3 regions of the Proteus terrae subsp. cibarius genome follow, and region 3 is predicted to be linked to each of the others. Evidence: riboswitches for the same ligand, from Rfam matches in the RefSeq annotation. Region 3 holds a riboswitch; each other region holds the start of a gene.
What was found. A riboswitch is a leader RNA that binds a small molecule or an ion and turns the genes downstream of it on or off. The one in region 3 is predicted to bind thiamine pyrophosphate.

Region 1 (10,893 bases), 1.3 Mb from region 3:
GAATAGCATGCGCTATACTTATTCGGGTGGCCAATTACATATCAGCACCCAAAAAGGGCAAAACCATGTTCTTATTTCATTAGAAGATAGTGCTCCGGGGCTTGATAGTGCGCAATACGAAGTTGTTTTCCAACGTTTTTATCGTGCAGAAAACTCACGAAATCGTGCAAGTGGCGGTTCAGGTTTAGGTCTTGCGATTTGCGAAAATATCGTTGAAGCTCATAATGGTAAAATAAGTGCCATGCCTTCTTCTTTAGGTGGTATGAAAATTCTTATAGAATTACCTGCATATTCTGATGATCTTTAAGCCTATAACCATTGAGCCAATAAATGACAGTATCTGAATCACCCTATTCAATCCTGATTGTTGAGGACGAACCTAAGCTTGCCCAATTGCTTATTGATTACCTTCAAGCATCTGGTTATCAAACTCATTGGTTAGCGGATGGTGCTGAAGTGAGCCATTGTGTAAAACAGCAGCATTACGATTTAATCTTGTTAGATCTCATGTTGCCAGCTAAAGATGGCATTACAGTCTGTAAAGAGTTACGTCAGTTTTCAGATATTCCCATCATTATGGTGACGGCTAAAACAGAAGAAGTTGATAGATTACTTGGGCTTGAAATTGGGGCTGATGATTATATTTGTAAACCCTATAGCCCAAGAGAGGTGGTAGCCCGAGTCAAAACTTTATTGCGTCGTTTTTATCGACCACAAGATATTGTTCAAAGCGATAAATTAGTCGTTATTGATGAACAGGCTTATCAAATCCAATACAACAATAAAATTCTCGATTTAACGACGGCTGAATTTCGTTTGCTAAAAGCCTTAGCCACTCAACCCGGCAAAATATTAACCCGTGATCAGTTAATGGATCACCTTTATGATGACTACCGTATTGTGACGGATAGAACCATTGATAGTCATATTAAAAATTTACGACGTAAACTTGAGCAACTTAACGATCAAATTGAATTTATTCGCTCAATTTATGGTCAAGGTTATCGTTGGGAAACCCAAGCTTACCGTTTTCGATGATATTTTTTCAGGAATACATTGAACCTCGCTACACTTAAGCGCTAGAATCCACCCCTTTATGATATACCCCTACCCAATGTGTGGGGGAACTGACTTGAAATCAGAACCAGGAAATTTAACCATGTTTACACCCGAATTGCTCTCTCCTGCTGGCTCATTAAAAAATATGCGCTATGCATTTGCTTATGGCGCAGACGCCGTTTATGCAGGTCAGCCACGTTATAGCTTACGTGTGCGTAATAATGAGTTTAACCACGAAAACCTTGCTAAAGGTATTCAAGAAGCCCACGAATTAGGTAAACGCTTCTATGTTGTGGTTAATATCGCACCTCATAATGCTAAATTAAAAACCTTTATCCGTGACTTAAAACCTGTCATTGATATGGGCCCTGATGCGCTGATTATGTCTGATCCGGGTTTGATCATGATGGTGCGTGAAGCCTTCCCTGAAATGGATATCCACCTTTCAGTACAAGCCAATGCCGTTAACTGGGCAACCGTAAAATTCTGGCGCCAAATGGGATTAACTCGTGTGATCCTGTCTCGTGAACTCTCTATTGATGAAATTGCCGAAATTCGTAAGCAAGTTCCTGATATGGAATTAGAAGTTTTCGTTCATGGCGCATTATGTATGGCTTACTCAGGTCGTTGCCTGTTATCTGGCTATATCAATAAGCGCGACCCAAACCAAGGTACTTGCACTAACGCTTGCCGTTGGGAATATAAAGTCGAAGAAGGCAAAGAAGACGATGTAGGTAATATCGTTGAAAAATACACGCCAATCCCAGTTAAAAACGTTGAGCCGACTTTAGGTGTTGGCGCGCCAACAGATAAAGTTTACTTGATCGAAGAAGCAAAACGTCCTGGTGAATATATGACTGCGTTCGAAGATGAACACGGTACTTATATCATGAACTCTAAAGATTTACGTGCGATTGAACACGTTGAGCAATTAACTCAAATGGGTGTGCATTCACTGAAAATTGAAGGTCGTACTAAATCCTTCTATTACTGTGCCCGTACAGCTCAAATGTATCGTCGTGCGATTGATGATGCAGTTGCAGGTAAACCTTTCGATCCAACGTTGCTAACGACATTAGAAGGCTTAGCACACCGCGGTTATACCGAAGGTTTCTTACGTCGTCATACCCATGATGCATACCAAACTTACGAATATGGTTACTCTGTCTCTGACACTCAACAATTTGTCGGTGAATTTACAGGTAAACGTGTAAACGGTTTAGCCGAAGTTGATGTTAAAAATAAATTTGTTTTAGGTGATAGCCTAGAATTAATGACACCAACTGGAAATATTCAATTCACGTTAGAAGAGCTGTTTAACAAAAAACAACAACCAACCGATGTTGCACCGGGTAATGGTCACATGGTTTATTTATCTGTTCCTGAAGATGTTGATTTAGATTTTGCACTGCTGATCCGCAACCTACAAGGAACAACAACACGTCAACCGCATAAAATTGATGCGGTAGAAGTGAAGTAAAGCGTCATAATCTGATTTAAAGTGGTCAATTTCAAATACAGATCACATCAATAATGATTTGTTTACCGTATCATCAGTTCCGAAAAATAAAGAACTAGAATGAATACAGTAAGACTAGGAACCACCTCCTTGGCAAATCCAATCTCCCTTGGATTTGCCTTTTCTTTTTTCATCACCATTATCAACACTCCTTTACGTAAACACGTTCTCTTTTTCGTTATCATTTGTAAAAAAAATAGTAATTTTCTCGATATCCATTACCTTTAAAAGAGTGATTCAATTAAAGGGACCCATCAATGAGTAAAATTAGTTTGTTGATCATTAATGGAAAAAGCGCTGACAACAGTGCATTGAGAAAAGCGGTTTACCAATTACGTAACGAAGGTTTTAATCTCCAAGTCAGAGTAACCTGGGAATCCAGTGATATACGACGTTTTGTACAAGAAGCTATCGATATGCAAGCCGAAACTGTGATTGCCGCAGGAGGCGATGGTACGATTAATAGCGTTGTTTCTGAATTAATTCACCTCTCACCCTCACCTTTACCGACACTTGGCATTATTCCCTTAGGCACAGCAAATGATTTTGCCACCAGCGCACAAATTCCCCGTGATATGGAAAATGCACTTAACTTAGCCGTTAAAGGACGTGCAATACCTATTGATATAATCGCCGTGAATAAGACCCACTATTTTATCAATATGGCATCAGGGGGCTTTGGAACCAAAATCACAACAGAAACGCCTGAAGCGTTAAAGTCTGCATTGGGCGGAGCCGCCTATTTTATTAATGGCCTTTTAAGTATCGATTCTTTAAAAGCAGATCACTGCACAATTGAAGCTGAAAATTTCCACTGGGAAGGAGAGTCTCTTATTTTGGCTATCGGCAATGGCCGTCAAGCAGGTGGAGGACAAAAATTGTGTTCTGATGCCTTAATTAATGACAATAAACTTAATCTCACCATTGTTGAAGCTCATGAACTTCTCCCTTCAATTTTAAGTAGCATGTTTGATAGCAAAAAGAATGACAAGATAATCGAGCGAGAAAGTCACTGGGTAAACATTAGCGCTTCTCATGAAATGATATTTAATTTAGATGGAGAACCCCTTTTAGGGGATAAATTTGAATTTATTGTGTTACCTGAAGCGATCCACTGCCGGTTACCGCCTCAATGTGACTTGTTATCTTAATGTAGATAAATGACAATCACTCTCATCTCATCATGAACTGGAGTATGTAATGACTGATATAGTAAGTTTGTTAGGTGCTGATGCTAAATCATTATTAGAACATCGTTGCCAAACCATCCCGAGCGAAAATCTCTACCTGCCAGGTTCTGACTTTGTTGATCGTGTTATGATTGATAACAATCGCCCTAATAGCGTGTTACGTTCAATGCAAACCCTATTTAACCACGGGCGTTTAGCGGGAACGGGTTATCTGTCTATTCTACCTGTTGACCAAGGTGTGGAACACTCTGCCGCGGCCTCTTTTGCAGCAAACCCACTCTATTTTGATCCGAAAAATATTGTTGAGTTAGCGATTGAAGCAGGCTGTAACTGTGTTGCCTCTACTTATGGTGTTCTTGCTTCTGTTTCTCGTCGCTATGCACACAAAATCCCTTTTCTTGTGAAACTAAACCACAACGAAACCCTAAGCTACCCAGCGCAATATGACCAAACACTATATGCCAGTGTAGAACAAGCCTTTGAAATGGGTGCTGTTGCAGTGGGTGCGACCATTTACTTTGGTTCACAAGAAAGCCGTCGCCAAATTGAAGAGATCTCAATGGCCTTTGAACGTGCTCATGAATTAGGTATGGTCACTGTATTATGGGCTTATTTACGTAACCCAGCCTTTAAAAAAGATGGCGTTGATTACCATGCAAGTGCGGATTTAACCGGTCAGGCAAACCATTTAGCAGCTACAATTGGTGCTGATATCGTTAAACAAAAAATGGCTGAAAATAACGGTGGCTTTAAAGCGATTGGTTTTGGTCATACTGATGAGCGTGTTTATACAAAACTCACCACTGAAAACCCAATTGATTTAGTTCGTTACCAATTAGCAAACTGCTATATGGGCCGTGCGGGATTAATTAACTCTGGTGGTGCTTCAGGTAACAATGACCTTGAAGATGCTGTCCGTACCGCCGTTATTAACAAACGTGCTGGTGGTATGGGCTTGATCTTAGGACGTAAAGCATTCAAGAAGTCAATGAAAGATGGCGTTGCCCTAATTAATGCAGTACAAGATGTTTATCTAAATAAATCTGTCACTATTGCTTAATTGATAGATTTAATGTGAAAGCCACTCAACTGAGTGGCTTTTTTAATGTTGTTGTAGGTAGCCTTACCACCAGCGATGAAAATGGTGTACCGGACCAAAACCTAGTCCAACCTCTAAACTGTCGGCATGTTCTAACGCTTGCTGTAAATAGGTTTTTGCTTGTTCAACACAAGTTTGCCAATCAGAGACTTGAGGACGAATAGCAGCTAAAGCGGCTGAAAGAGTACATCCTGTACCATGAGTATTTTTCGTATTAACGCGTTTTGAAGTAAATCGCCACTCGCCATCTTGGGTAAATAACCAATCAGGACTTTCATTTTCAGTTAAATGCCCCCCTTTCATCAACACCGCTTTGCATCCTTGTTTTAGTAACGCATAACCTTGTTGCTTCATCGTTACTTCATCTTGAGCGACTTCACAACCTAGCAGCGCTGCTGCTTCAGGTAAATTGGGCGTGATCAAATCAACCAAAGGTAACAGCTGATTGAGCATTTTATTAACCGCATCTGGCTGCAATAGCGGATCACCACTTTTTGCAATCATTACAGTATCAAGCACAACAAAAGGAATGGCATATTGCTGAAGTTTGTCGCAAACCACATCAATAATCGTGGCATTAGAGAGCATACCAATTTTGGCACTATCAATTCGAACATCAGACAAGACAGCATCTAATTGAGCGGCAACAAAATCGGGGGATAAATCATAGACACGACGAACACCACAGGTATTTTGAGCAACAAGTGCTGTCATTACTGTTGTGCCATAAACACCCAGTGCGGAAAATGTTTTCAGATCAGCCTGAATACCTGCACCACCACTAGGATCGGTGCCTGCGATAGACAATGCATTGAATCTCACTGATTAACTCCTCCTTTCACCAGTTACAGAAAAGTCGGGCTCTGTTAATCAGCAGAGTTACCTTGACTTCCCTACGCTGGCATTATCCAGATCAGGTTATACGGGTTCATCTCAGCCATAAGGCGCCCCGAGCCAAAGCCTGTAAATTCAGGCGATAAGGAGTATCGCACGCTCAAGATAAAGATGCTAGTTTAATAGCTAATCTCAATAATAAGTAATCTATTTTTTGAGAACATATGAATAAACATGATTCGCACGTTTTTACTTTAGGATATTCTGCACAAAAAATCGGCATTTAGCTAAACAAAACTTACACCACTTAAACGATTTATAAACCAACAAAGAGTTTTTCTTTTTTTTTATTTAACTATTTTTATTCGTTACCCTATTATCCTGCTGGAAATTTATCTCTTTTAATAAGTTAATGTTATTGATATTAAATTTTTCTCAAATTGATATCAATATTTCAATTAAGTCATAAAAATAGATATTTTGTGGATTTTTTCTGTTGAAAATGACTAAGCCTAAATTATACCTTACAGGCCTTATTTATTAGTTATTTATTTAAAATCTAATAAAAACTTAATTTTTTATTAAAAACAATACATTATCATAAAAAATAACAGCATTTAATATCAGATAAAATTACGTTCATAAGTACAATAAATCTATTCATTTTCTTTTTAACCGATTCTAATCCCTTAAGATTTTATTTAAGAAGTAAAGTTTCAGATACCTCTTATCTTAAATATTTGTCAGTTAAATAACACTATTAGTAATGTTAATTTGTCATCACCAGAATCACTGTTTATGCCGTACTCGGAGTTATATTATGTCATCATCCTATTTTCACCCTAGCGTATTAGCCACAACGCTGTTGTCACTTGCGTTAACCACTTCGGCTTTCGCTTCTGAAAATAATACAAATACCCATCAGATTATTACGACAGAAAACCAACAAGTCACCAGTAACGCATCTCAACCTAATAATAACGAGAGCTACTGGGGAAAATTTAAACGTAATATCAATCAAACTTGGGATAACGACCAATATAATTACTATTTACCGGTATGGACTTGGCATAACCGTTTTACTTACGATAAAGAAAAAACTGATCGTTATAACGAAACCCCCTGGGGCTTTGGTATGGGAAAATATCGTTACGATAATGATGGTGATTGGCACTCTCTTTATGCGATGGCATTTATGGACTCAAATAATCGAGTGCAGCCTATTATGGGCTATGGTTTTGAAAAAATGTGGTATCCCGGTGATAAAGACGGGTTTCGTATGGGGGCTGGATTTACGCTAAGCATTACAGCTCGCCATGAATATAACTATATTCCTATGCCACTTCCTTTACCTTTAGTTTCTGTCGGCTACGGGCATCTTTCACTACAAGCAACCTATGTACCCGGCACTTATAACAACGGTAACGTATTATTTGCTTGGTTACGTTGGCAGTGATCCTTATTGTGGCTATCAGAATAAGTACACTCAATAAAAATAGAACATAAAAAAACGCATCATTTAGATGCGTTTTTTTATTTCAACAAATGCTCAAATCAATCTGTAATAACTTAAATATCTTGGCTTGCTTGAGTACTATTAGGTGTTTTCTTCATACGGGAAATCTTAAATCCAACCCATAAGAATGCAATCCAGAATGGCATTAAAATCACCGAAATATTCACTTGTGGCATAAATAAAATAATCACTAAAATCATGCATAAGAAAGCAAGGCAGATATAGTTACCATAAGGATACCAAAGTGCTTTAAAGAAAGGCTCTACACCCTCTTTCGTTTTCGCAGCTCTGAATTTTAAATTCGCCAAACAGATCATAATCCAGTTAAGCACTAACGTAGTAACAACCAACGCCATTAATAGCTCTAACGCCTGATCAGGTAATAAGTAATTAACTAAAATACCCAATGAAGTGGCAATTGCAGATAACAATAACGACACAACCGGCACACCGCGTTTATTAATGCGAGAAAGTACATGTGGCGCATTACCTTGTTTAGCCAAACCATAAAGCATGCGACTATTAGAATAAACACCACTGTTATATACAGACAGAGCAGCTGTTAATACCACAGCATTTAAAATATTCGCGATTAAGAAGTTATCCAAGTTATGGAAAATCAGAACGAATGGGCTTTCACCTTTAACAACTTGAGTCCAAGGATAAAGTGAAAGTAACACTAATAACGAACCGATATAGAAAATTAAAATACGATAAACAACTTGGTTAGTCGCTTTCGGGATACTGACTTTTGGATTTTCAGCTTCAGCGGCGGTGATCCCCACCAGCTCAAGTCCACCAAAAGAGAACATAACAATGGCTAATGCAGACATAAAGCCCGTAAGACCATGAGGGAAAAAGCCTAGCTCCCATAAATTGCTGACAGAAGCTTGAGGACCACCATTACCACTTGCCAATAAGTAGCTTCCAAACAAAATCATCCCGACAATCGCTAATACTTTAATAATGGCAAACCAGAACTCTGTTTCACCATACATTTTCACATTAATCAGATTAATTAAGTTGATTGCCACAAAGAAGATAGCAACGGAAACCCAAACAGGAATATCAGGTAACCAATAGTTAATATACTTGCCTGCTGCGGTTAATTCTGCCATGCCGACAAGAATAAACATCACCCAGTAGTTCCAACCAGATAAGAAGCCTGCAAATGGGCTCCAATATTTATTAGCAAAGTGACTAAACGAACCCGCAACTGGCTCTTCGGCAACCATTTCGCCTAATTGGCGCATGATCATAAACGCAATAAAACCACCAATTGCATATCCTAAGATAACTGATGGACCTGTCATATTAATTGTTTGCGCTATACCAAGAAACAGACCAGCGCCGACAGCACCACCCAGCGCAATCAGCTGGATATGTCGATTTTTCAGACCGCGCTTAAGTTCTGTCTGTTGCGACTCTCTCGCCATACATCCTCTTCTCTTTATTATTTTAGCAACTTAAAGTGTAAACTAATATTTACGATTTTGTTTATTTCAAGCCACCATTAAAACACTATTCTGACTTGAATAACAAATACATTTTATGCTAGGCGAAAAATAATAAGAAAAGCTATCTTTTAGTGATGTCTAGAAGGGAATAATGTGGTAAAGCGACAAAGACCTTGTTGGAAATCCTCTCCACGATCGCAAAAATTATCTAAAGCCACAAGATAGAGGCCAAAGGTAATGGCTAATGCAATAATTAAGCTAATAATTATTTTCTTTGCGTTCAATTTAAAATCCTTTAAATACATTTTGTTAGTATGACTTATCACATTATAAGCATTCGCTTAAATACGATAACAATACAGGAAGTTGTTGTTATAAAATCCGCAATCAATTATCTCTATGAGTAAATTTAGCATAACTTTCATTATGAAAGGTAAACGCTTCCTCGACAGACTTCAGATAATTTGCATTATTTCGCTCTAAACTGTATGTAAAATGGTCTTATATTATTCTAAGTACACATTTTGCCAACGATTAGAGATAGCTATCCATTAATATGGATTTCTCTGTCTGCCATTTTTTGTATAAGATTAGGGAGTTAATTTTGATTTTTACCTTAACTTCATTGATAGAATGGAACTGTAATGCCACAAGATAATCATCTCGCATTAGTTTGCGCGCTAAGTAAATGGATTGAGGAGCATTTAGGCCGTGTTATCCATCTTGAAGAGTTGGCGGCTTATTCTGGATATTCTCTTTGGCACATGCAGAAAATATTTAAAGAAGTCACGGGCACCTCTTTAGGAAAGTATATCCGTCAGCGTAGATTAGCTGGCGCTATTCATTTATTACGCACCAGTGAGCGCTCTATCTTCGATATCGCCCTTGATTTCGGCTTTGGTTCACAATCTCACTTTACTTATATGTTCCGTAAAGAATATGGCATCACGCCTTTCGATTTTCGGCAAAATCAAGAGATCGTTTTAGAAACCAAGCAGCCTTTACATTTACAATCACCTTGTTGTGATTAACCCTTCCATTTATGTGGCATTATGCAGATAGCCTTTAATGTCACATAAATAATACTCAAGTTATGTGATGATAGACCGCTTCGCCCTTCCTTTATCATGATTGCTTTTATTTAATATGGGGATGCTAATGAGTATTAAGCTTATCGCTATTGATTTAGATGGAACCTTGCTCAACAAACAACACGAAATTACGCCAGAAGTAAAACAAGCAGTCCAGCGAGCAAAAGAGGCTGGAGTTAAGATTGTATTAGCTTCAGGACGCTCTTTTAATGGTATCTCTCCCTATTTAAAAACACTCGGTCTTGATGCCTCTGATTGTTACTGTATTAGCAATAATGGTAGCCAAATCCATCAAGCTGATAATGGTGAAGTGATTATTCAGGATTTACTCAATTTTGAAGACTACCTCTATTTTGAAAATCTCGCTCGCGAAATAGGTGTTCATTTTCACGTCATTAGTGATAATAAAATTTATACAACTAATCGCCATATTAGCCATTTCACCTGCCAAGAAGCCTTTTTATCTTGGACACCGCTTTACTATCGTCCACTAAATGAAATGCAATCTGATATGCATTTTAGTAAGTTTATGATTGTTGATGCGCCTGCCGTTTTAGATAATGCCATTCAATATCTTCCTGCTAATATTTATGAACAATACAGCATATTACGTAGTGCTCCTTATTTTATTGAAGTGTTGAACACCAATGTCAATAAAGGGAGTGCTGTTCAAAAAGTGGCTGAACATTTAAAAATTACACCAGAAAAAATCATGTGTATTGGTGATCAAGGTAATGATTTAGCAATGCTGAAATATGCGGGTTTAGGTGTTGCGATGGGAAATGCCCCTGAAGAAGTGAAGAAAGTCGCTAAATTCGTCACACTTTCTAATGAAGAGCACGGTGTTGCAGTCGCTATCAATAAATTTATTTAAACACGATCTTTTTTGTGTTTTATCGTGAATGTCTACAAAATTATATAGCAATTGTGATCCCTAGCAGAGGATCACACTGCTTTTCGACCAAAAACATAGCCTTTTATTATTCTATAATTGCTGTTAAATAAGCGTTAAATCTGCCTTTCTTCTTACATATCCTTCAGAATTTGTTACTATCAATTCACTTTTCGTTATTCAAACTGCATTTTTACAACATATTAAGCTGTTAATTAGGCTAGATGTAGAATAAC
Region 2 (10,893 bases), 480 kb from region 3:
ATTAAACAAGAGATGTTGGTGTTCATAGGTGTAAGCAAGGTGCTCTAATTTAATCATGAGATTTTCCAGCTAATCGTTCTATTAGGCTAAAAAGAGAGAAGCAAAGTAGCAATAAGATCATGGCTGTTACTGCACCATCTTGTGTGTGGTAAGCGCCAATTTGCTGATAAAGATAGAAAGGCAATGTTCTAAATGTTTCATTACCAAATAGGGCAACAATACCAAAGTCACCAATAGAAATAACACAAGCAAAGGCAAGTGCTTGTGAGATTGGTTTCTTTAATGCACGTAGTTCTATCCAACGAAGTCGGTTTATTCCTTGCAAATTCAGCGACTGACATAAAAGGCCATAACGCGAAGCGATATCATTCATCGGGTTTTCCAACACTTTTAAAGCATAAGGAATGGCAATCAATGCGTTGGTCAAAATCACTAAAATATAAGGTGATTCAGGTAATCCGATCGTATTGTTTAATAACAGAAAAAAGCCTGTTGCCAATACAATGCCCGGCATCGCCAGAATAATCAAACCACTCATTTCCATGGCTTGTCCGGCTTTTTTAAAATGGCGTAAGCGCAGTTCTCGGCTACTCCATAGCAACATCATCGTTAATACAACACAGACAATACCCGCACCAATAGCAATAATCAGTGAAGTTGTAAAAGCTTGCCAAAGTATAGGCTGTTGTATAACACGTATAAATTGGCTATTAAGGCCATCGGTGATCACGGCCAAAATGGGCGGCACTAAAAAGAGGATCGCAAGAGTGATAATCAAACCATCAGTTATTTTGCTAAAGAGTGGATCATAGGGATCACGCCAAGGTAGCTTTTGATTGTTTCCCACAAAAAGAGAGCCTTTTAGCTTTTGGCTGATAAGCACTAAGCCTAAACAACAAAAAAGCTGGATCAGGGCTAAAAGCGCAGCACGATGTAAATCGTAGTCATAACTTAATGCTTGATAAATAGCGAGTTCAACCGTTGTTGCTGCGGGGCCTCCGCCTAAAGCCAACACAGTAGCAAAGCTTGCAAAGCAGAGCATAAAGATCAGTGATGCTGTGGGGAGCATTTGTCGCCATAAATAAGGGAATTCCAGAAAGCGAAAACATTGCCAGCCATTCATGCCTAACTGTGAGGCTAATTGGCGTTGCTCTGATGAGATGCTTTCAAGTGCTTGTAATAGCATTCTGGTTGTTAATGGCATATTGAAAAAGATGTGAGCTAATAAAATGCCTTGCAAACCATAAGGCGTAAATTGGTAGTCGATCCCTAGCCATTCACAAATTTGAGCAATCCATCCTGCTCTGCCATAAACCGTTAAAATGCCAAAAAGGGCGACTAAAACCGGTAATACAAGGCTCATGGCACATAGGCGTAAAAACAGTGTTCGCCCTTTAAATTGGCGTCGATAGAGTGCTTTGGCGAGCCAAATAGCAGGTAATATTGAAAATAGGGCGGATAAAAAGGCTTGCCAGAAAGTAAAACGAATGACATGCCATAAATATTCATCAGCAAAAATCGAGGACAGTTCACCACTTGGTGCATTAAACCACAATGCGCCAAATGACAATAACGCCACGATAAGCAGTAAACCCGAGGCACATAGCCCCGGGATAAGCCATCTTCCCATTAGCGACTAACCGCTGATTGCCAATTACGTGTCCATGTCTGGCGCTCTTTTGCGACAACTTCTGCATCAAATTGCAATGATTTCCCAGGTTTAGGCATTAAAGAATAGACCTCAGGCAATGGCATATCTATAACAGGATACATCCAATTGGTAGTCGGTATAGTTTCTTGGAATGCAGGTGTTAACATAAACTGCATAAATTGCTGTGCTAGCTCAGGTTGTTTGCTCGATTTAAGTTTTGCAGCAACTTCGACTTGCAAGTAGTGTCCTTCATCAAAAATCGCTGCTGCATAGTTATCTTTTTTGTCTGCTAGGATGTGATAACCCGGAGATGATGTGTAACTCAGCACAAAATCACCTTCACCTTTTAAGAATAAGCCATAAGACTCACTCCAACCTTTAGTGACGGTCAGCGTTTTTTCTGACAATTTTTTCCATTCAGTCGCGGTGTTTTCAGGATAAAGTGACTGCATCCATAGCATTAAACCTAAACCTGGAGTACTGGTGCGAGGATCTTGATAGAGGATCTTCCATTTTTCTTTGCTGTTTAGCAGTTCGGCCATGCTTTTAGGCGGATTTTGGATACGGTTTTTATCATAAATAAAAGCAAAGTAGCCGTAGTCATAAGGTACAAAAGTGTCGTCAGTCCATTTTTCAGGTAAGGTGAGTTTAGATGTATCGATATTACTTGGTGCGAAAAGCCCAGTTTCTTTTGCTGCATGGATCAAATTGTTATCTAATCCTAAAATAATATCCGCCTTACTTTTATCACCTTCCATACGTAAGCGATTAAGTAAAGACACACCATCAGACAGAGCAACCAGTTTTAGTTCACAATCACATTGCTGTTCAAACGCTTTTTTTATTGCAGGCCCTGGACCCCAATCTGCGGTAAATGAATCATAAGTGTAAACAGTGAGTGTGGGTTTTTGTGCTAAAGCTTGAGTCGAAAAAGTGCTCATAATACCCAGTGCGCTGAGCAAGAAAGTAAAGCGAAGTGATTTAGTTAACACGTTTAGTTCCTCAGTAAAAGTCAGGTAGGATCTGAGGAGTGAGGATGGCAAACCAATAAATATTGCAACATCCTGACTCAAATCCCTACGCCAGTATTAGCTGGATCAGGTTCCACGAGTTTTTCTCAGCCTAGAAATAGAAAGGCACCCCGTTGAGATTTTCCCATTGTAGATAAATACGCGCGTTGTGCAAAGTCTGTTGATAGAGGTTTACCGTTTGTGGGTAGTATGAAACAATGAGTTATCTTTCAAATTTGGTTATTGAGGTAGTCTAGTGATCGATGATGATGGCTACCGCCCGAATGTAGGGATTGTAATTTGTAATCGGCAAGGGCAAGTGCTTTGGGCTCGTCGCTATGGGCAACATTCATGGCAGTTTCCTCAAGGAGGAATTAACCCTGGAGAATCGCCAGAGCAGGCAATGTACCGAGAGTTGTTCGAAGAAGTTGGGTTAAGTCGCAAGGATGTCAAAATTCTTGCCTCCACACGTAACTGGTTACGTTACAAGTTACCTAAGCGTTTGGTGCGTTGGGACACGAAACCTGTTTGTATTGGACAAAAACAGCGTTGGTTCCTTTTGCAGTTAACAAGTAATGATAAAGACATTAATGTTCAACAAAGCAAAACGCCAGAATTTGATGGCTGGCGTTGGGTGAGTTATTGGTATCCTGTTCGACAAGTCGTCTCTTTTAAACGCGATGTTTATCGACGTGTCATGAAAGAGTTCGCACCAGTAGTCATGCCATTGCAAGAACAAGTGTCTTTACCGCGTCCATCGTATGGATATCGGCGTAAAAGGTATTAGATAACACTATGCTGACACGTTTGCGAGAAATTGTAGAAAAAGTGGCTATGGCAGCAGGGCTTCCAGAAGCGCTTGAACTCTTAGTCAAGGAAACGTGTCAGGCAATGCACACGGATGTGTGTTCTATTTATCTTGCCGATAAACAACGTAGTTGTTTTTATCTTATGGCGACCAAAGGGTTAAAAAAACCTAGAGGGCGAGCTGTTAGCCTTTCATTTGATGAAGGCGTTGTTGGTGAAGTGGGGCGTCTTTCAGAGCTTATCAACCTCGCTGATATTCGTGAACATCCTAGCTTTAAATACCTTCCTCAAGTTAAAGAAGATGATCTTCGCGCTTTTCTTGGCGTTCCTATCGTTTATCGTCGCCAACTCCTTGGTGTATTAGTCGTTCAGCAAAAAGAGCGTCGCTTATTTAATGAGAGCGAAGAATCTTTTATGGTGACGCTGGCGACACAGCTTGGTGCCACATTATCACAAGTACAAACTAAAGGGCTTTTTGGACAATATCGTCAAAGTCGTATTAAAGCACTTTCAGTTTCTACTGGCGTGGTCATGGCTTATGGCTGGCAAGAAGTCTCTCAACCTGTCCTTGAAAATGTTTTTAAAGCCAGTGCTCTTGATATAAAAGCAGAATTAAATCGACTTATGGTGGCTTTAGAAGATGCTACCGCAGAATGTCGCCGCTTTAGTAAGCGCTTTATGGCGAATGCACAAAAAGAGAGTGCCGCCATTTTTGATCTCTACTCGCATTTACTTAACGATCCTCAGCTCAAACATAAAATGACCGCAATCATTACACAAGGATATGTTGCGGAATGGGCTGTCAAAGTGGTGGTTGAGAAAGTTGCAGCCCAGTTCTCTAGCCTGAAAGATGGTTATATGCGAGAGCGAGCTTCTGATCTTAAAGCATTAGGGCGCCGGTTATTATTCCATTTAGATGATGATCTAAGCTCAACCAATATTTGGCCAGAACGTTTTATTTTGGTGGCTGATGAATTAAGTGCAAGCTTATTAGCAGAGCTGCCAGAGCAACAGCTAGCTGGTGTAATTGTTCGAGATGGCGCAACTCACTCGCATTCTGCCATTCTTGTTAGAGCAATGGGTATACCTGCAATTATGGGTGCGGATATTCAGCCTGAGCTTTTACATAATCGAATGCTTATTCTTGATGGTTATCGTGGTGAGATTTTTATCGAGCCCGAGCCTTTTATTACTCAGGAATATAAACAAATTATTGATGAAGAGAGCGTATTAAGCCAAATTGCAGAAGAGCAACTTGAACAGCAAGCGGTTTTAAAAAATGGTGAGGCAGTTAGCGTCCAACTGAATGCGGGATTAAATATAAAGTATGAACAACGCATTAGTGTGGGAATTGATGGCGTTGGTTTATATCGAACAGAAATCCCTTTTATGCTACAAAGTGGTTTTCCTTCAGAAGATGAACAGAAAAATCGCTACCGTGAAATCCTCTCTTTTTTTCCTGATAAACCCGTTGTCTTGCGTGCTTTAGATATTGGGGCTGATAAGCAACTTCCTTATATGCCAATTAATGAGGAAAATCCCTGCTTAGGTTGGAGAGGAATAAGAATATTGCTCGATCAACCTGAAATTTTCCTTATTCAGCTACGTGCAATGCTAAAAGCAAACCTCGAATTTAAAAATTTGAAAATATTGTTGCCGATGGTGACAAGTATTGATGAAATTGACGAAGCAAGAACATTGCTACTACGAGCATGTGATGAAGTGAGTCGAGAACTAAAATGTGAATGTGTTCCACCTCCGTTAGGTATTATGCTTGAAGTACCTTCATTGGTGTTTATGTTGTCACAATTAGCTAATAGGGTTGATTTTATCTCTGTTGGAACAAACGATTTGACTCAATACTTACTTGCAGTCGATCGTAATAATACCCATGTAGCATTACTCTATGATAATTTGCATCCTGCGTTATTGCGTTCACTGAATTTGATTGCAACACAATGCCAATATTATCAGTTGCCAGTGAGTGTTTGTGGTGAAATGGCGGGTACGCCTATCGGGGCATTGCTGTTAATAGGGCTCGGTTTTAGGCAGTTAAGCATGAGTGGTCGTAGTTTACCTAGGGTAAAATACTTATTGCGCCATCTTGATCCTGTGATGTTACAGCCTTTTATGCAACAGGTGTTGCAAGCTGAAACGGCAAGAGAAATCAAAAAATTGTCTTCTGAATTTATGGAACGGCAAGGATTAGGTGGATTAATTCGCGGAGGTATCTAGTAAGCCTTCGTATAAGCCTTTTCTATGTTGGTAATAAATGACCAGCACAGAAATTATTGATTAAGTGAAGTAGGGAATAATGAGTATAAGCTACCTTAAATTTCCAGAGATTGATCCCGTTATGTTCTCTATCGGGCCAGTGTCATTACATTGGTACGGTATGATGTATTTAGTTGGGTTTGTTTTTGCCTTATGGCTTGCAAACCGTCGAGCGGCAAAACCGAATAGTGGTTGGACTAAAAGTGAAGTTGAAACATTGCTTTATGTCGGTTTTGTGGGTGTGTTTATCGGTGGTCGTTTAGGTTATGTTTTATTCTATAACCTACCTGTCTTTTTAAATGATCCTCTTTACCTCTTTAAAGTGTGGGATGGCGGTATGTCGTTCCATGGTGGTTTAATTGGGGTAATTTGTGCCATGATTTGGTTTGCTAAACGCACTAAACGTAAATTCTTCCAAGTGGCAGACTTTGTTGCACCATTAATTCCATTTGGCTTAGGGTTAGGCCGCATTGGTAACTTCATTAATGGTGAATTATGGGGACGCGTTACATTTGATACGCCTTGGGCTTTCTTATTCCCAACCTCACGTTCAGCAGATCTCCAACTTGTTGCCCAAGATCCAACAACACTACTCCCGATTATTCAAGAATATGGAGTTTTACCTCGCCACCCATCACAGCTTTATGAAATGTTATTAGAAGGTGTGGTGTTATTTATTATTCTGAATATCTTTGTACGCAAAAGCCGCCCAGTTGGTAGTGTGTCAGGCTTATTCCTTATTGGTTATGGTGCATTCCGTATTATTGTTGAATTCTTCCGCCAACCAGATGCACAACTAGGATTATTTGGTGGTGTGAGTATGGGACAAATACTTTCAATTCCAATGATTTTATTGGGTATTATTTTTATGGTATGGGCTTATCGTCAAGATAAAAAGACACCACAAAATCCAACACCTGCTCACAAATAGTGTGAGATAAATTTTTTACTATTAGCTAATTACAAGAGAGACAACATGAAGCAGTATCTGGCATTGTGTCAACGCATTATCGATGAAGGGCAATGGATTGATAATAAACGGACAGGAACCCGTTGTTTAACGGTGATTAATGCCGATCTGGAATATGATGTTGCAAATAACCAATTTCCACTGATAACGACACGTAAAAGCTTCTATAAAGCCGCAATTGCAGAGTTGTTAGGGTATTTACGCGGTTATGACAGCGCAGCGCAATTTCGTGAAATTGGTTGCAATACATGGAATGCAAACGCTAATGAAAATGGGGCATGGTTAAATAACCCTCATCGTAAAGGTGAAGACGATATGGGGCGTGTTTATGGTGTTCAAGGACGCCAATGGCAACGTCCAGATGGTTCCCATTTTGACCAATTGCGTAAAGTGGTAGACGACCTCTCTAAGGGTATAGATGATCGTGGCGAAATCGTAACGTTCTATAATCCAGGTGAAACTGAGCTAGGTTGTTTACGTCCTTGTATGCATACACACACGTTTTCATTAGTGGGTGATATGCTTTATTTAACCTCTTATCAACGTAGTTGTGATGTGCCGTTAGGTTTAAATTTCAACCAAATACAGTGCTTTGTATTATTAGCGCTGGTGGCTCAAATTACAGGTCATAAGCCGGGTAAAGCATTTCATAAGATAATCAATGCACATATCTATGAAAATCAATTACCACTGATGCGAGATGTGCAACTAAAAAGAGAACCATTGCCGTTACCAACATTACATATCAATCCAAAAATCAAAACGTTGGAAGATATCGAAACATGGGTAACAACAGATGATTTTATCGTTGAAGGTTATCAATGCCATGAAGCGATAAAATATCCATTTACGGTTTAATTTTTCTTTTGTATTTAAAGCCTCTGTTTAGTGATAAACAGGGGCTTTTTTATTTCTATCATTAACTTTAAATTCAATAAATTAATGCTAGCCATCAATTATCATTGATGACTATTTTTTTGTGCTTGTTCTGAAAATATTGTTACTGCGTCATTGTTCGAAAAAAAGGCTCTCTTTTATTTACCTTACAAAGGTTTAGCTGCATCCTCATCGCACAGGCTCTAAAGGAGAACAAAATGAACAGTGACATGGAAATAAGCCTAAATAGAAAACTTGAACAAGAGAGTGAATTTGGGATAAGCCTGCTTGAAATGCTTATTGTCATGGTGATCGCTTCGATTTTAAGTTATTTATCAATTACGACCTATCAGCAATTTACCCACCAACGTCAATTGATACATAGTGTGCGAGAAACCATAGCCTTTCTTTCTTATCAGCGACAACAAGCGCTATTGTTTAATATAAAGATTAAAATATCACTTCATTTATCGCCCAGTAACCAAGTTGTTGCTATTCCTTTTCCTTTGCGACATTTGCCTGAAAAACAAACGATTTTTCAATTAGCGTCAGGTATTCAACTTAAACAATCAACAGTCTCAAATTTTACGTTTGGGGGTATTCGTCAAACTTTAAAACCAATGAGTTTTGTACTTCAAGGTTCAGAAGGTGAAGTGAAAGTTGTTATTTCATCTTTAGGTAGAATAAGAGCATGTAGCCAGACAATTAAGGTATTTTCGCCATGTTAAAGCGATCAATATTTTTATTTTCATCTGGCATGATGCTGATGGAATGTCTTTTTGCCATTGCAATTAGTGGGGTTCTATTTCTTTGTATTAGTCGAGCTTACCCCCAAATAATGAACACTCTGATCCATTGTTACCAACAATACCAGTTAGATATTTTTTTAAGAGAACGGTTATTGGTACTAGAAACACAACTAAGGCGCACTGGGTATTGCTACGGTGATTGTACCCATGCATTGCAGTCAAGGAAGTTTCACACTTCACCATTAAAAATAAGTCAGTATTCTTATCAAGAAAAAAACTCCTGCATTATTTTCGCTTATGACGTAAACGGTAATGGTCGATGGGATGCACCTTCTTCAAAAGAGAGTGACTATTTTGGTTATCGGCTTAAAAATGGGCAATTGGAGCAATTAAGAGGAGTACAAGATTGCACTTCATCAGGGTGGCAACGATTTTTTGAAAGTCATGAGATTGAAGTGACGGAGTTTATTTTACGCCCTTATTCAAGGAAACATCTTATTAAAGATAAACGACTTTTTTATCTTTCAGTCTCTTTAAAATTTCATTTAAAACAATCTCCTGCTGTGAAGTCACATTATAAGAATGAGATTCGGTTAAGGAATGTGGCTGCGTTATGAGTCTTTATTTAATCCACAATAAAAGTGAGCAAGGATTTGCAAGTTTACTTGTCGTAATGGGGTTTATTGTTATGAGCTTATCGGCACTTGGAAGTTTTGCTTATTATTACAGGCAGTCTCAACAAATAGTGATGCAAGAATTACAAGCACGACAAGCTTTTTTATTTGCTGAATCCGCCTTGGCGTGGGGAATAAAGCTGAATTGGGAAATTTCGTCGTCACAGTTAAATAAATGGCAATGCCGCCATTTTCATGCAAATCCTAAAATAAAAAGCTGTTTATTTTTGCTCTCTTTGGAAAAGGGCTTATTGCAAGGACAAGCAGAAAGCTTAAAGGGTTATAAAATATATCATTATCAATGGGTTGATTTTTCGAAGGACAAAAATAAATCTATTATTGCACATCCAAAAGGATGGCTAGATTATTGCCCATTAGTGCATAAGGAGTGTGTGTTATAGATAACATCCAAAATAAATCAGAAAGAGGCTCTATTTTACTTAATACAATGTTTATACTACTGTTTTTTAATATTAGTTTTGTCGCTATTATAGGGTATAGTCAATCATTAAAAGCTGACTTTCAGCGGTTAATTCAAATTCAGCAGGCAGGGCAGGAGCTTTTTGTTTTATTTGAACAAATGTCTGAAATATCACCTGACTATTTTGCTTCTAATCGAAAAATAATGACACGCTCTCTTTTACAGTCTGAAGGTTGTCAGCAAATAGAAGGTTATGTTGCCAATCATGCATTACCCACACTAAAGCTGTATTACTGGTCATGCTATTAATAAAATGAGGATCTGATGTTTCATATATATCACTCAAATCAATTGTCATTACTAAAGTCACTTATGGTGCACTTTATGCAGACCAGACCACTATCCTCTCCTTTTGAACAAGAAGTGATCCTTGTACAAAGCCCCGGAATGTCTCAGTGGTTACAAATCCAGCTTGCCGAAAGCTTGGGTATTGCTGCTAATATCCGTTACCCATTACCAGCAACCTTTATTTGGGAAATGTTTACTCGGGTATTATCAGGTATACCTAAAGAAAGTGCTTTTTCTAAAGATGCCATGACATGGAAATTAATGGCCTTACTTCCTGAATTTTTATCTTATGAAGAATTTAAACCCTTACTGCATTACCTTGATGATGATGAAGATAAACGTAAACTTCATCAGTTAGCTGGGCGTGTGGCTGACTTATTTGACCAATATTTGGTTTATCGTTCGGATTGGCTAATGTCATGGGAAAATGATGAATTAATAGAAGGATTGAGCGAAAACCAACGTTGGCAAAAAATATTGTGGGTAGCATTACAGCAATACACAAAAGATCTTAATCAGCCTCAATGGCATCGTTCTAATCTTTATCAACAATTTATCTCTACATTAAATAATGCAGATGAAGGAGAGCTTCAGCACTGTTTTCCGCCTCGTATTTTTATTTGTGGAATTTCAGCATTGCCTCAAGTTTATTTACAGGCATTACAAGCGATAGGACGTCATACCGAGATCTATTTACTTTTTACCAACCCTTGTCGCTACTATTGGGGAGATATCCAAGATCCTAAATTTCTTGCTCGCCTTAATAGTAGAAAACCACGTCATTATCAGCAATTACATGAATTGCCTTGGTTTAAAGATGAAAAAAATGCCTCTTCGTTATTTAATGATGAAGGCGAGCAAAATATCGGTAATCCTCTATTAGCATCATGGGGAAAATTAGGTAAAGATAATCTTTATTTTCTTTCTGAACTTGAATATACCGATGTATTGGATGCGTTTGTTGAGATCCCAAGGGATAATTTACTTCATCACTTGCAAGCGGATATCCTTGATTTAGAAGATTTTTCGCAATTGGGTACAACACTTGCAACTTATGAATGTAGTGACGATAAACGTGTGATTTCGCCAGATGATTATTCACTGACTTTTCAT
Region 3 (10,893 bases):
TGCAATAGCTTGGAAGAGAAGAATAGTATCGCCATCATTAATAAAATGTGTTTCCCAGTTTTCACGGGGAACAATAGTTTCATTGATAGCAAGCGCTACACCAATGGGTGGTTGCTCTAACTGAATAAGGAGCTGACAGATAGTGACAGGCATATCCAGAGAATATTGTTCGTCATTTACGGTAATGTTCATGCTACCCCCTGACAAACAGGACATGTTTTTGATGGTGTTAAACGCAAAGTACTCCAATTTTGTTTTCTACCATCGAAAAGGCGAAGTTTTCCACTTAGAGTACAGGGTAAGCCAGAGAGCAATTTAATTGCCTCAAGTGCCTGAAGTGTGCCAATCACACCCACAACAGGACCTAAAATTCCGGCTGTTCTACAATTGCGTTGTGGCTCGGTCTGATCTGGATAGAGGCAATGATAGCAGCCATGAGTAAAAGGAGGTTCAAACACCATAAGTTGGCCACTAAACCCTACGGCACTGCCACTGATAAACGGAGTTTGCTGCGCGACACAAGCACGGTTAATCGCTTGGCGTGTGAGCATGTTATCTGTGCAATCTAAGACTAAATCAGCCTCTTTAACTAATTTAGATAATGAGTCACTATCAATACGTTGTTTATAAGAGGTGATTTTTATCTCTGGATTTAATGCGAGCAGAGACTGCTTTGCGATCTCTGATTTTGCATTAGGAATATCTTGAGTCCGATAAAGAATTTGACGTTGTAGATTAGAAACATGCAACTCATCATCATCAACTAAAATAAGTTTCCCAATACCTGCACCAGCAAGATAAAGTGATGCAGGAGAGCCTAATCCACCAAGTCCAACAATCAGTACTCTTGCTTGTTGAAGTTTATTTTGCCCCTCTAAGCCGATATCTTCTAACATCACTTGTCGGCTATAACGCATAAAATCATTATCATTTAGCATGATGGCTTTCCCTCCACTAATTCTAATAATTTACGCGTTACTTGTTGCCAATCTGGCGCTTTTGTTATTGCACTGACTAAGGCAACACTACCGACACCAGTTGCAACAACATCAGGTACTCTCTCTAGCGAGATCCCACCAATAGCAACAGTTGGAAAATTAGGTGTCTGCTCTACTTGATGTTTGAGCGCCTTCAAACCTTGAGGTTTGGATGGCATATCTTTAGTTGTCGTTGGAAAGATATGTCCTAATGCGATGTAAGATGGACGCAATGCTTTCGCTCTTTGCAATTCCGTTTCATCATGAGTAGAAATACCAAGGCGTAACCCTGCTTTTTTTATGGCATCAAGATCCGCAATATCGAGATCTTCTTGGCCAAGATGAACACCGTAGGCGTGATGTTTAATAGCAAGTTGCCAATAGTCATTAATAAACAATCTTGCGTGATATTGTTTACCTAATTTTATTGCTTCAACGATCTCTTGCTCAACATCGTTGGGTTGTTTACCTTTTATGCGTAATTGTAGGGTGGTAACGCCTGTTTTTAACAGGCGTTCGATCCATTCAATAGAATCAACAACAGGATAAAGCCCAAGCTTTTTTTCTGTTGATGCGAAAGGGGTGTTAGAGGATCTGTTCATTTTCAGTCACCTCAACACTGGCGATTTCTGCACTGTGGTATAACTCACTTCCATGCTCTTTAAAAGCTTGAGACATTTGCTCCATACCCGCTGCATAATCACGTACTTCTTGTGTTATTTTCATTGAGCAGAATTTAGGGCCACACATTGAGCAGAAATGAGCGACTTTTCCTGATGCTTGAGGCAAGGTTTCATCGTGATATTGACGTGCGGTTTCAGGATCAAGCGCTAAATTAAATTGATCTTCCCATCTAAACTCAAAGCGAGCTTTTGACATTGCATTATCACGAATTTGAGCACCGGGATGTCCTTTGGCTAAATCGGCAGCATGAGCCGCAATTTTATAAGTAATAAGGCCTTGCTTTACATCTTCTTTGTTAGGTAAACCTAGATGCTCTTTAGGGGTAACATAACAGAGCATTGCACAACCAAACCAGCCAATCATTGCTGCACCAATACCTGATGTGAAGTGATCGTAACCTGGTGCAATGTCTGTAGTAAGAGGGCCTAATGTATAAAATGGTGCTTCATGACAATGCTCTAATTCTTCTGTCATATTGCGACGGATCATCTGCATTGGGACATGGCCTGGGCCTTCTATCATGACTTGAACGTCATATTCCCATGCAATTTTTGTCAGTTCACCTAAGGTATGTAATTCAGAAAATTGTGCTTCATCATTTGCATCTTGAATTGAACCCGGTCTTAATCCATCGCCTAGAGAAAGGGAAACATCATAAGCTGTGCAAATTTCACAGATTTCACGGAAATGTTCGTAGAGGAAATTCTCCTTATGATGCGATAAACACCATTTTGCCATTATCGAACCGCCGCGAGATACAATACCTGTTAGGCGTTTTGCCGTCATAGGTACATAACGTAACAACACGCCTGCATGAATAGTAAAGTAATCAACGCCTTGCTCTGCTTGTTCAAGCAAGGTATCTCGGAACATTTCCCAAGTGAGATCTTCAGCAATACCGTTAACTTTCTCGAGTGCTTGATAAATTGGAACTGTGCCGATAGGAACTGGGCTGTTACGAATGATCCACTCACGCGTTTCATGAATATAACGGCCTGTTGAGAGATCCATTACAGTATCTGCTCCCCAACGTGTAGACCAAATCAGCTTTTCCACTTCTTCTTCAATGGAGGAAGTAACAGAGGAATTTCCGATATTGGCATTCACTTTTACTAAGAAATTACGCCCAATAATCATTGGCTCTGATTCAGGATGATTGATATTGGCAGGAATTATCGCTCGGCCCGCAGCAACTTCTTGGCGTACAAATTCAGGAGTAATATTATCAGGGAGATGCGCACCAAAGCTGAATCCTGCATGCTGTTGGCGTAAAACTTCGCTACGAATTCTCTCTCGACCCATGTTCTCACGAATAGCAATAAACTCCATTTCAGGCGTAATAATACCTTGGCGAGCATAATGCAATTGCGTCACACTTTTACCATTTAGCGCTTTTTTAGGGCTTGGTTTTAAGGGAAAACGTAAATGTTCTAACCCAGTATCAGAAAGGCGCTGTTGGGTGAAATCGGAACTTAAAAGAGAAAGCACTTCAGTATCATTGCGCTCATCAATCCATGGTTGGCGTATTTTTTTTAATCCAAGATTAACGTCGAGTTGAGAAGCGGGATCACCATAAGGGCCTGATGTGTCATACACCGGTACAGGTTCATTATCTTCAAAAACAGGGGAATCTTTTGATCCTCCTACTAGTGTTTTATCAAGTTGGATCTCACGCATTGGTACTTGAATATCAGTACGTGTTCCTTCGAGGTAAATGCGGTTTGAATTTGGGAAACTGACACCTTGAATAGTGCTGATAAACGCTTGAGCGGCATCACGTTGCTCTTTTCGTGGACGTTGTTTGTTGTTTGTTGGTGAAATATCTTTAACGGATATAGTTTGATTTTGGGACATAGCATTTCCTAATAAATATCATGCAGGCTAATTGCCTGTCGGGTGAATATTGAGAAAAATGCTTGTCTGGAGGTCGCAGGGAGTATCGACAGATAGGTGTATATAGGTGTGTAAAAAATATACGCAATGAAGCTATCAAAAGGTCGAATCACTCTTGTTCCCTTCGCGGGTATTAACCCGATCAGGTTCCGCGGATCCCGAATTAACGGTCTCAGCCTGTGTTTATAATAGCCTTATAAACACTAGGCACTCCGACAAGAAGACATCCAGTATATGAAAGATTTTAAAAACTACAAGTCCGACATGGGTTATTTATTTAAATCCCAATGTTGTTGTTCCCATGCTTTTTCATCTGAAACTTGAGTTAATTTTTTATCTGCATTAACCGCGATAACATGGTCTGCTTGGTAACATAATGGGAGATCATTAGATGAATCAGTATAGAAATAAATATAAGTATAATTAATGTTGTTAGCTTCTTTCCATTGATTTAAACGCTCAACTTTTCCTTCTCGAAATGTAGGAATACCTTCAATAAATCCAGTGTAATGATTGTCCTTAATTTGCATATCAATACCCATTGAAACGTCTGCATTGAGTTGCTTTGCAATAGCATAAACTAGAAAGGACATTGTTGCTGAGATAATTATAACGGGAATATTTTGCTGTCGATATTGTGTAATTATTGATATTCCTTGTGGGTAAAGTAGAGGCTTAATTCTTGTTTCAGTGAAGTCATTAACCCAATGATTTATCTTATCTATATCATAATGTTTAAAATATGCTAGATGTTGAAAAAGATATTGGTTTATATTCAGCTTTTCAGCATAATAGTCTGCGATCATTTGTTCATCTAGTTTCAAAAAATGAGGATCTGTGACTATTTTTTTATCCCACAAATAGTTTGTCCACAAGCGACTAGAATCGCCTGCTAAAAGTGTTTCATCTAGATCAAAAATAGCAATTTTATTTTTTATTTTATCTGTCATTCTAACGGTTCTTACTATTAATAAAATTTATATTTATGTTTAGGAATACTAATGAATTATAGAAGATAGTTATAATTCATTGAGTGGTTCTTGCTAAAAAGAGTATCCTCTATTCTATATCATTATTTTGGATAGAATGGTCGTTATGCATTTATATACATTAACAGGGTCAGAAAAGGGCTGGTGGACGGTCAGCCTTGGTGGACGAGTATGGTTACCTAAAGGCGAACTTCCGTTTGGCTTAGCTAAAGATTGGGATCTCATAGGTCAGCACGCCAAAATTGTTGGTGAATGGCAAGGTGAAACAGTTTGGCTTATTCATGGAAAAATGGATAACGATATGTGTTCACCAAGGCTTATCGCTTCACAGGATGAAAACTTATTTAAATTAGTTGGTCGTGGCGTTCAACTGGCTGAGTTTTATCGTTCTCACCGTTTTTGTGGTTACTGTGGTTCCAAAATGCGTCATAGTGAGAGTGAATGGGCGTGTTTATGTGATAATTGCCATGAACGCTATTATCCACAAATTGCCCCTTGCATTATTGTGGGTATTCGCCATGAAGATAAAATCTTATTAGCACATCATGTTAGGCATAAACATTCACCTCTTTATACTGTACTTGCTGGTTTTGTTGAGGTGGGTGAAACTTTAGAAGAAGCCGTAGCCCGTGAAGTGTTTGAAGAGAGTAATATTCGTATTCGCAATATTCGCTATGTATCCTCTCAGCCTTGGCCATTTCCTCACTCCTTAATGATGGGCTTTTTAGCTGACTATGATGGTGGTGAACTACGCCACGATCCTTCTGAATTAACGAGTGCAGGTTGGTATCGTTACGATCAACTACCACAGATCCCGCCACCAGATACGATTGCTAGACGTTTGATAGAAGATACGATAGCGAATATTAGACAAGATAAAGAAAAGAGCTAAATAAAGGCGCTGTCTGCCAACAGTTATTTTTCCAGCATGTTACAATGCCTGCTATTTTGCGGCCCTATTACTGTTAATGGAGTTAGTCATGAGTGAGTTGAAAAACGACCGCTATTTACGTGCGCTGTTGCGCCAACCTGTTGATGTCACCCCAGTTTGGATGATGCGTCAGGCAGGCAGATATCTTCCTGAATATAAGGAAACACGGGCACAGGCGGGGGATTTCATCTCATTGTGCAAGAACACAGAATTGGCTTGTGAAGTGACATTACAGCCTTTAAGACGCTTTCCTTTAGATGCTGCTATTTTATTTTCTGATATTTTAACTATTCCAGATGCAATGGGATTGGGTCTTTACTTTGAAACAGGTGAAGGCCCTCGTTTTAAATCACCAATAAATAGTCTTGATGATATTAAAAAGCTACCTATTCCTGATCCTGAAGATGAACTGGGATATGTGATGAATGCAGTACGTGCCATTCGTCATGCATTGCAAGGTAGTGTGCCATTAATTGGTTTTTCGGGAAGTCCTTGGACGCTGGCAACCTATATGGTTGAAGGTGGAAGTAGTAAGGCCTTCACAAAAATTAAAAAAATGATGTACGCAGAGCCACAAGCATTACATCTATTACTGGATAAACTGGCAGATAGCGTTATTCTGTATCTGAATGCTCAAATTAAAGCGGGTGCACAATCCATCATGATTTTTGATACATGGGGTGGTGTGTTAACTGGCCGTGATTACCAACTCTTTTCATTACACTATATGCATAAGATTGTTGATGGTCTTATCCGTGAATATGATGGAAGAAAAGTTCCTGTAACCTTATTTACCAAAGGTGGCGGCCGTTGGCTAGAAGCGATGGCTGCGACAGGTTGCGATGCATTAGGGCTTGATTGGACGATTGATATTGAAGATGCACGTCGTCGAGTAGGGGATAAAGTTGCGCTACAAGGCAATATGGATCCTTCTATGCTGTATGCACCGCCTGCCAGAATAGAGCAAGAAGTCGAAACTATTCTTGCTGGATTTGGTAAAGGTAACGGTCATGTCTTTAATCTTGGGCACGGTATTCATCAAGATGTTCCACCAGAACATGCTGGTGCATTTATTGATGCGGTTCACCGTTTATCGAAGCCTTATCATCAGGATAATGATTAATACCCAGCAATTGCGTCAGGAGCAGACAGAAAAAGCTCAACAGATTATTTTAACGGACCAATTTACAGCACCAACTTACATAGCAGGTGCTGATGTTGGTTTTGAAGAAGGTGGCGCAGTTACTCGCGCCGCCATCGTGATAATGCATTACCCTTCTTTTGAAATTCTTGAATATCAAATTGCACGAATACCTACAACTCTTCCTTATATTCCTGGTTTACTTTCGTTTAGAGAGTGCCCTGCATTACTGACTGCTTGGCAACTAATCAAACAAAAGCCTTCTCTTATTTTTGTCGATGGACAAGGTATTGCTCATCCTAGAAGGCTTGGTGTCGCAAGCCATTTTGGTTTATTAGTGGATACGCCTACTATTGGCGTGGCAAAAAGTCGTTTATGTGGCATTGATAAAACAGTCAATGAAAAGATGGGAAGTCATGAACCGTTAATGGATAAGAATGAGCAAATAGGGTGGATTTATCGTAGTAAGAAAAAATGTAAACCCCTGTATATTTCTCCGGGTCATAAAGTGAGTATGAATGGCGCTTTGCAGTGGGTTGAGTTGTGTATGAAAGGCTATCGATTGCCAGAACCTACGCGTTGGGCTGATGGTATTGCTTCAAATAGGCGATTATTTGAGCAGTTGAATAAGAATAAGCTCTAAATGACCGGGAAATATGTGGATATTTTTAATTTTCAGGTAAACTGCGCCTAAGTTAAGAAAATGAGTAATCACGAATGTTGAAGAACCCAATCCATTTACGTTTAGAAAAGCTAGAAGCTTGGCAACACCTGACGTTTATGGCATGCCTGTGTGAGAGAATGTACCCAAACTATCAGGTATTTTGTCGAGAAACAGGATTTACCGATCCAATGCTTTATCGCCGTATTCTCGATCTGGTTTGGGAAACTTTAACGGTGAAAGATGCAAAGGTTAATTTTGATTCTCAATTAGAGAAATTAGAAGAAGCTATTCCTGATGCATCTCAGTTCGAGATTTATGGTGTCTATCCTGCGATTGACGCCTGTGTTGCACTTAGTGAAATTGTTCACTCTCGTTTAAGCGGTGAATCATTAAGTCACGCTATTGAAGTGAGCAAATTATCAGTAGGGACAGTTGCTTCACTTGAAATGACACAGGCAGAAAGAGAAATGAGCGAAGAAGAGCTTCGATCTCTACCTGCTGTTATTGAAGAGTTCGATATCCAATGGGAAATTTACCGTCTACTTGTAGAATGTGAAGAAAGAGATATCGAACTGATCAAGGGTCTACGTGCAGACCTTCGTGAAGCTGGAATGAGCAATATCGGTATAGAATTAACGCACTAAATCAGAAAAACGTGATTTAGTGCTTGAAAAGCGACGTTTAAAGACTTCACATCACCCCCGTGTATGTTCTACATTGGGTACGAAAAGAAGTGGCTCAGGTGTTTTACTTAATTTATCCTCTTAAAAAGATAAGTTAAGTTTTTTCACCAGATGTTTTTCAAACGATAAAACATACTTTAAGGACTATTTTATGAACAAAGCTGAATTAACCGAATCAGTTGCTGAAAAAGCGGATCTGACAAAAACTCAAGCAAAAGCTGCTATTGAAGCGTTTATCGATTCAGTAACAGGTGCTCTGAAAGAAGGCGATTCTGTACAGTTAGTTGGTTTCGGTACATTCAAGGTGAATCACCGTGCAGAGCGTACTGGTCGTAACCCTCAAACTGGTAAAGAAATTAAAATTGCAGCAGCTAACGTTCCTGCATTTACTGCCGGTAAAGCACTGAAAGACGCAGTAAAATAATTCCTTTGAACGGAATGAACAATAGAGGGGGATTTACTCCCCTTTTGTTGAAACGACAGGGGCTGTTAGCAATAGGATCTGCTTTTTTGCTCAGCGCCTGCTCCTCTACTGTGCAACTACCTGAGTTTTCTGCAACAGGTTATATTGCAGATGAAGGTGTTGTCCGGCTATGGCGTTTAAATAATACAGCGTCAGAGCCTCAAGTGATCATGAGTGTTTATAGCTTTTATAAAAAGCCAGAAACTGTCATCACATTCTATGAGTATCGTCAAAATAAGCTTTGGCAAGTTCGCTCTGAAGTTATCAATCCAAATGATCCCTCCTCTTGGCATCTTCGTTTAAATAAACGAGGAGAAGTTATTTTCATGCAACAAGAAAGCCAGAAGCAAAAACGAGCATTGACAGAAGATGAGCGTTTAAGAATGGTATTTGCTGCAAGTAAAGAGCGTGAAATTAGTGAAGCGCTTACTATTGGGAAAGTAAATTTAGTACAGGGTATTTGGTATCAAAATACGATGACAACATGTGCTGGTGAGAAGGTGAGTGTTTCATTTGAAGGTCCAGAACAACGTTGGTTAAAAACAAGAACACGTAATTCAAGTAAGCCTTCTTATGTTGCTTGGCTTGATTCACCAGAAGGTAAGCAATTACTTATGGTTGCAGAACACGATTTTTGTAAATGGGAACCAACAAAAGAGAGCTTGTGATCACTCCCTTTTGTTGTTGGTAATTTATTTCTTTAAGCGCGCAATCGCTCGATAGCCGATATCATGGCGATAAAAACTACCATTCCAATGAATATCTTTCGCTAAGGCATAAGCATTTTGTTGAGCCTGCTCGATATCATCACCTAATGCAGTCGCACATAATACTCGCCCGCCAGCAGTGATAACGTCGCCTTTGTCATTGAGTGTTGTTCCTGCTTGAAATACTTTTGCTGTTGTTGATGATGTTGGTGTTAAGCCTTTGATAACATCACCTTGACGATAATCTGCAGGGTAGCCGCCAGCTGCAATCACAATTCCTAAAGCTGGACGAGGATCCCAAAGAGAATCTTTATCTTTTAAGTTACCTTTTGCTCCAGCTAAACACAGCTCAACTAAATCAGATTGCATACGCATCATAATAGGTTGAGTTTCTGGATCACCAAAACGACAGTTAAACTCAATAACCTTAGCAATGCCTTGTTTATCAATCATCAGTCCTGCATAAAGGAAACCTTGGTAACGATAGCCTTCAGAAGCCATTCCTTTTACTGTTGGATAAATGATTTTTTCCATTACTTGCTGGTGGATTTCTGGTGTAACTACAGGTGCTGGTGAATATGCTCCCATTCCCCCTGTATTAGGTCCAGTATCTCCATCACCAACACGTTTATGATCTTGGCTTGTTGCCATTGGAATAACGTGTTCACCATCAACCATCACAATAAAGCTAGCTTCTTCGCCATCAAGAAATTCTTCGATAACAATACGATGACCTGCATCACCAAAAACATTGCCAGCCAGCATATCTTTAATTGCGGCTTCAGCCTCAGCTTGTGTCATAGCAACAATAACGCCTTTACCTGCGGCTAAACCATCTGCTTTGATAACAATTGGTGCGCCTACTTTATTAAGGTACTCAAGTGCAGGTGCTATTTCTGTGAAATTTTGATAATCCGCAGTTGGAATTTTATGACGAGCCAAAAAATCTTTTGTGAAGGCTTTAGAGCCTTCTAACTGCGCGGCTCCTTTTGTTGGGCCAAAGATGGTCAATCCCGCTTCTTTAAATGCATCTACAACACCAATAACCAGAGGTGCTTCAGGGCCCACGATAGTCAAATCAATTTTATTTTTGAGAGCAAATGCGACTAATGCAGGAATATCTGTTGCACTGATAGCGACATTCTCAACACCACTTTCTAATGCAGTGCCTGCATTACCAGGGGCAACAAAAACGTGTGTTGTAAGCGGCGACTGAACCGCTTTCCAGGCTAAAGCGTGTTCACGACCGCCATTACCAATAATCAAAATCTTCATATCAATACCTTATTAATGACGGAAGTGACGCATATTGGTGAAAATCATTGCGATGTTATGCTCATTTGCAGCTGCGATCACTTCATCATCACGAATTGAGCCACCAGGTTGAATAACACAAGTCACGCCGGCAAGTGCTGCTGCATCAATACCATCTCTAAATGGAAAAAATGCATCAGATGCCATTGCACAACCTGCAACTTCTAAACCTTCATCAGCAGCTTTAATACCTGCGATTTTTGCAGAATACACACGGCTCATTTGCCCTGCACCAATACCGACTGTCATATCGTTTTTAGCGTAAACAATGGCATTTGATTTTACGAATTTGGCGACTTTCCAGCAGAAGAGTGCATCTTTAAGTTCACGCTCACTAGGTTGACGTTGGGTGACCACTCTTAAGTTTTCTTCTTTTACCATACCTAAGTCACGATCTTGAACTAACAGCCCACCATTAACACGTTTGAAATCTAATGCTGGTTTGGC

Region 1: another riboswitch for thiamine pyrophosphate. It lies ahead of thiD (bifunctional hydroxymethylpyrimidine kinase/phosphomethylpyrimidine kinase); the one in region 3 lies ahead of thiC (phosphomethylpyrimidine synthase ThiC).
Region 2: another riboswitch for thiamine pyrophosphate. It lies ahead of thiB (thiamine ABC transporter substrate binding subunit); the one in region 3 lies ahead of thiC (phosphomethylpyrimidine synthase ThiC).

What each region holds. Positions count from the first base shown of each region.
Region 1 is NZ_CP047349.1:2,263,562-2,274,454, forward strand. It holds gene baeS (envelope stress sensor histidine kinase BaeS) at 1-307, shown strand, start outside; gene baeR (envelope stress response regulator BaeR) at 331-1,038, shown strand; gene trhP (prephenate-dependent tRNA uridine(34) hydroxylase TrhP) at 1,160-2,539, shown strand; gene yegS (lipid kinase YegS) at 2,836-3,729, shown strand; gene fbaB (class I fructose-bisphosphate aldolase) at 3,779-4,828, shown strand; gene thiD (bifunctional hydroxymethylpyrimidine kinase/phosphomethylpyrimidine kinase) at 4,892-5,689, opposite strand; TPP riboswitch at 5,741-5,829, opposite strand; gene pagP (lipid IV(A) palmitoyltransferase PagP) at 6,522-7,157, shown strand; gene GTH25_RS10590 (amino acid permease) at 7,271-8,653, opposite strand; gene mgrB (PhoP/PhoQ regulatory lipoprotein MgrB) at 8,803-8,958, opposite strand; gene GTH25_RS10600 (helix-turn-helix domain-containing protein) at 9,319-9,705, shown strand; gene yidA (sugar-phosphatase) at 9,833-10,639, shown strand.
Region 2 is NZ_CP047349.1:3,086,727-3,097,619, reverse strand. It holds gene thiQ (thiamine ABC transporter ATP-binding protein ThiQ) at 1-57, opposite strand, end outside; gene thiP (thiamine/thiamine pyrophosphate ABC transporter permease ThiP) at 50-1,630, opposite strand; gene thiB (thiamine ABC transporter substrate binding subunit) at 1,630-2,592, opposite strand; TPP riboswitch at 2,708-2,805, opposite strand; gene rppH (RNA pyrophosphohydrolase) at 2,918-3,448, shown strand; gene ptsP (phosphoenolpyruvate--protein phosphotransferase) at 3,457-5,703, shown strand; gene lgt (prolipoprotein diacylglyceryl transferase) at 5,783-6,673, shown strand; gene GTH25_RS14250 (thymidylate synthase) at 6,719-7,570, shown strand; gene GTH25_RS14245 (potassium:proton antiporter) at 7,807-8,316, shown strand; gene GTH25_RS14240 (prepilin peptidase-dependent protein) at 8,310-8,954, shown strand; gene GTH25_RS14235 (DUF2509 family protein) at 8,951-9,412, shown strand; gene GTH25_RS14230 (hypothetical protein) at 9,460-9,741, shown strand; gene recC (exodeoxyribonuclease V subunit gamma) at 9,757-10,893, shown strand, end outside.
Region 3 is NZ_CP047349.1:3,571,371-3,582,263, reverse strand. It holds gene thiS (sulfur carrier protein ThiS) at 1-192, opposite strand, end outside; gene GTH25_RS16415 (HesA/MoeB/ThiF family protein) at 189-938, opposite strand; gene thiE (thiamine phosphate synthase) at 932-1,579, opposite strand; gene thiC (phosphomethylpyrimidine synthase ThiC) at 1,563-3,515, opposite strand; TPP riboswitch at 3,657-3,779, opposite strand; gene GTH25_RS16400 (HAD family hydrolase) at 3,824-4,504, opposite strand; gene nudC (NAD(+) diphosphatase) at 4,650-5,435, shown strand; gene hemE (uroporphyrinogen decarboxylase) at 5,524-6,597, shown strand; gene nfi (deoxyribonuclease V) at 6,590-7,258, shown strand; gene GTH25_RS16380 (YjaG family protein) at 7,333-7,923, shown strand; gene GTH25_RS16375 (HU family DNA-binding protein) at 8,114-8,386, shown strand; gene GTH25_RS16370 (DUF1481 domain-containing protein) at 8,431-9,093, shown strand; gene purD (phosphoribosylamine--glycine ligase) at 9,118-10,407, opposite strand; gene purH (bifunctional phosphoribosylaminoimidazolecarboxamide formyltransferase/IMP cyclohydrolase) at 10,420-10,893, opposite strand, start outside.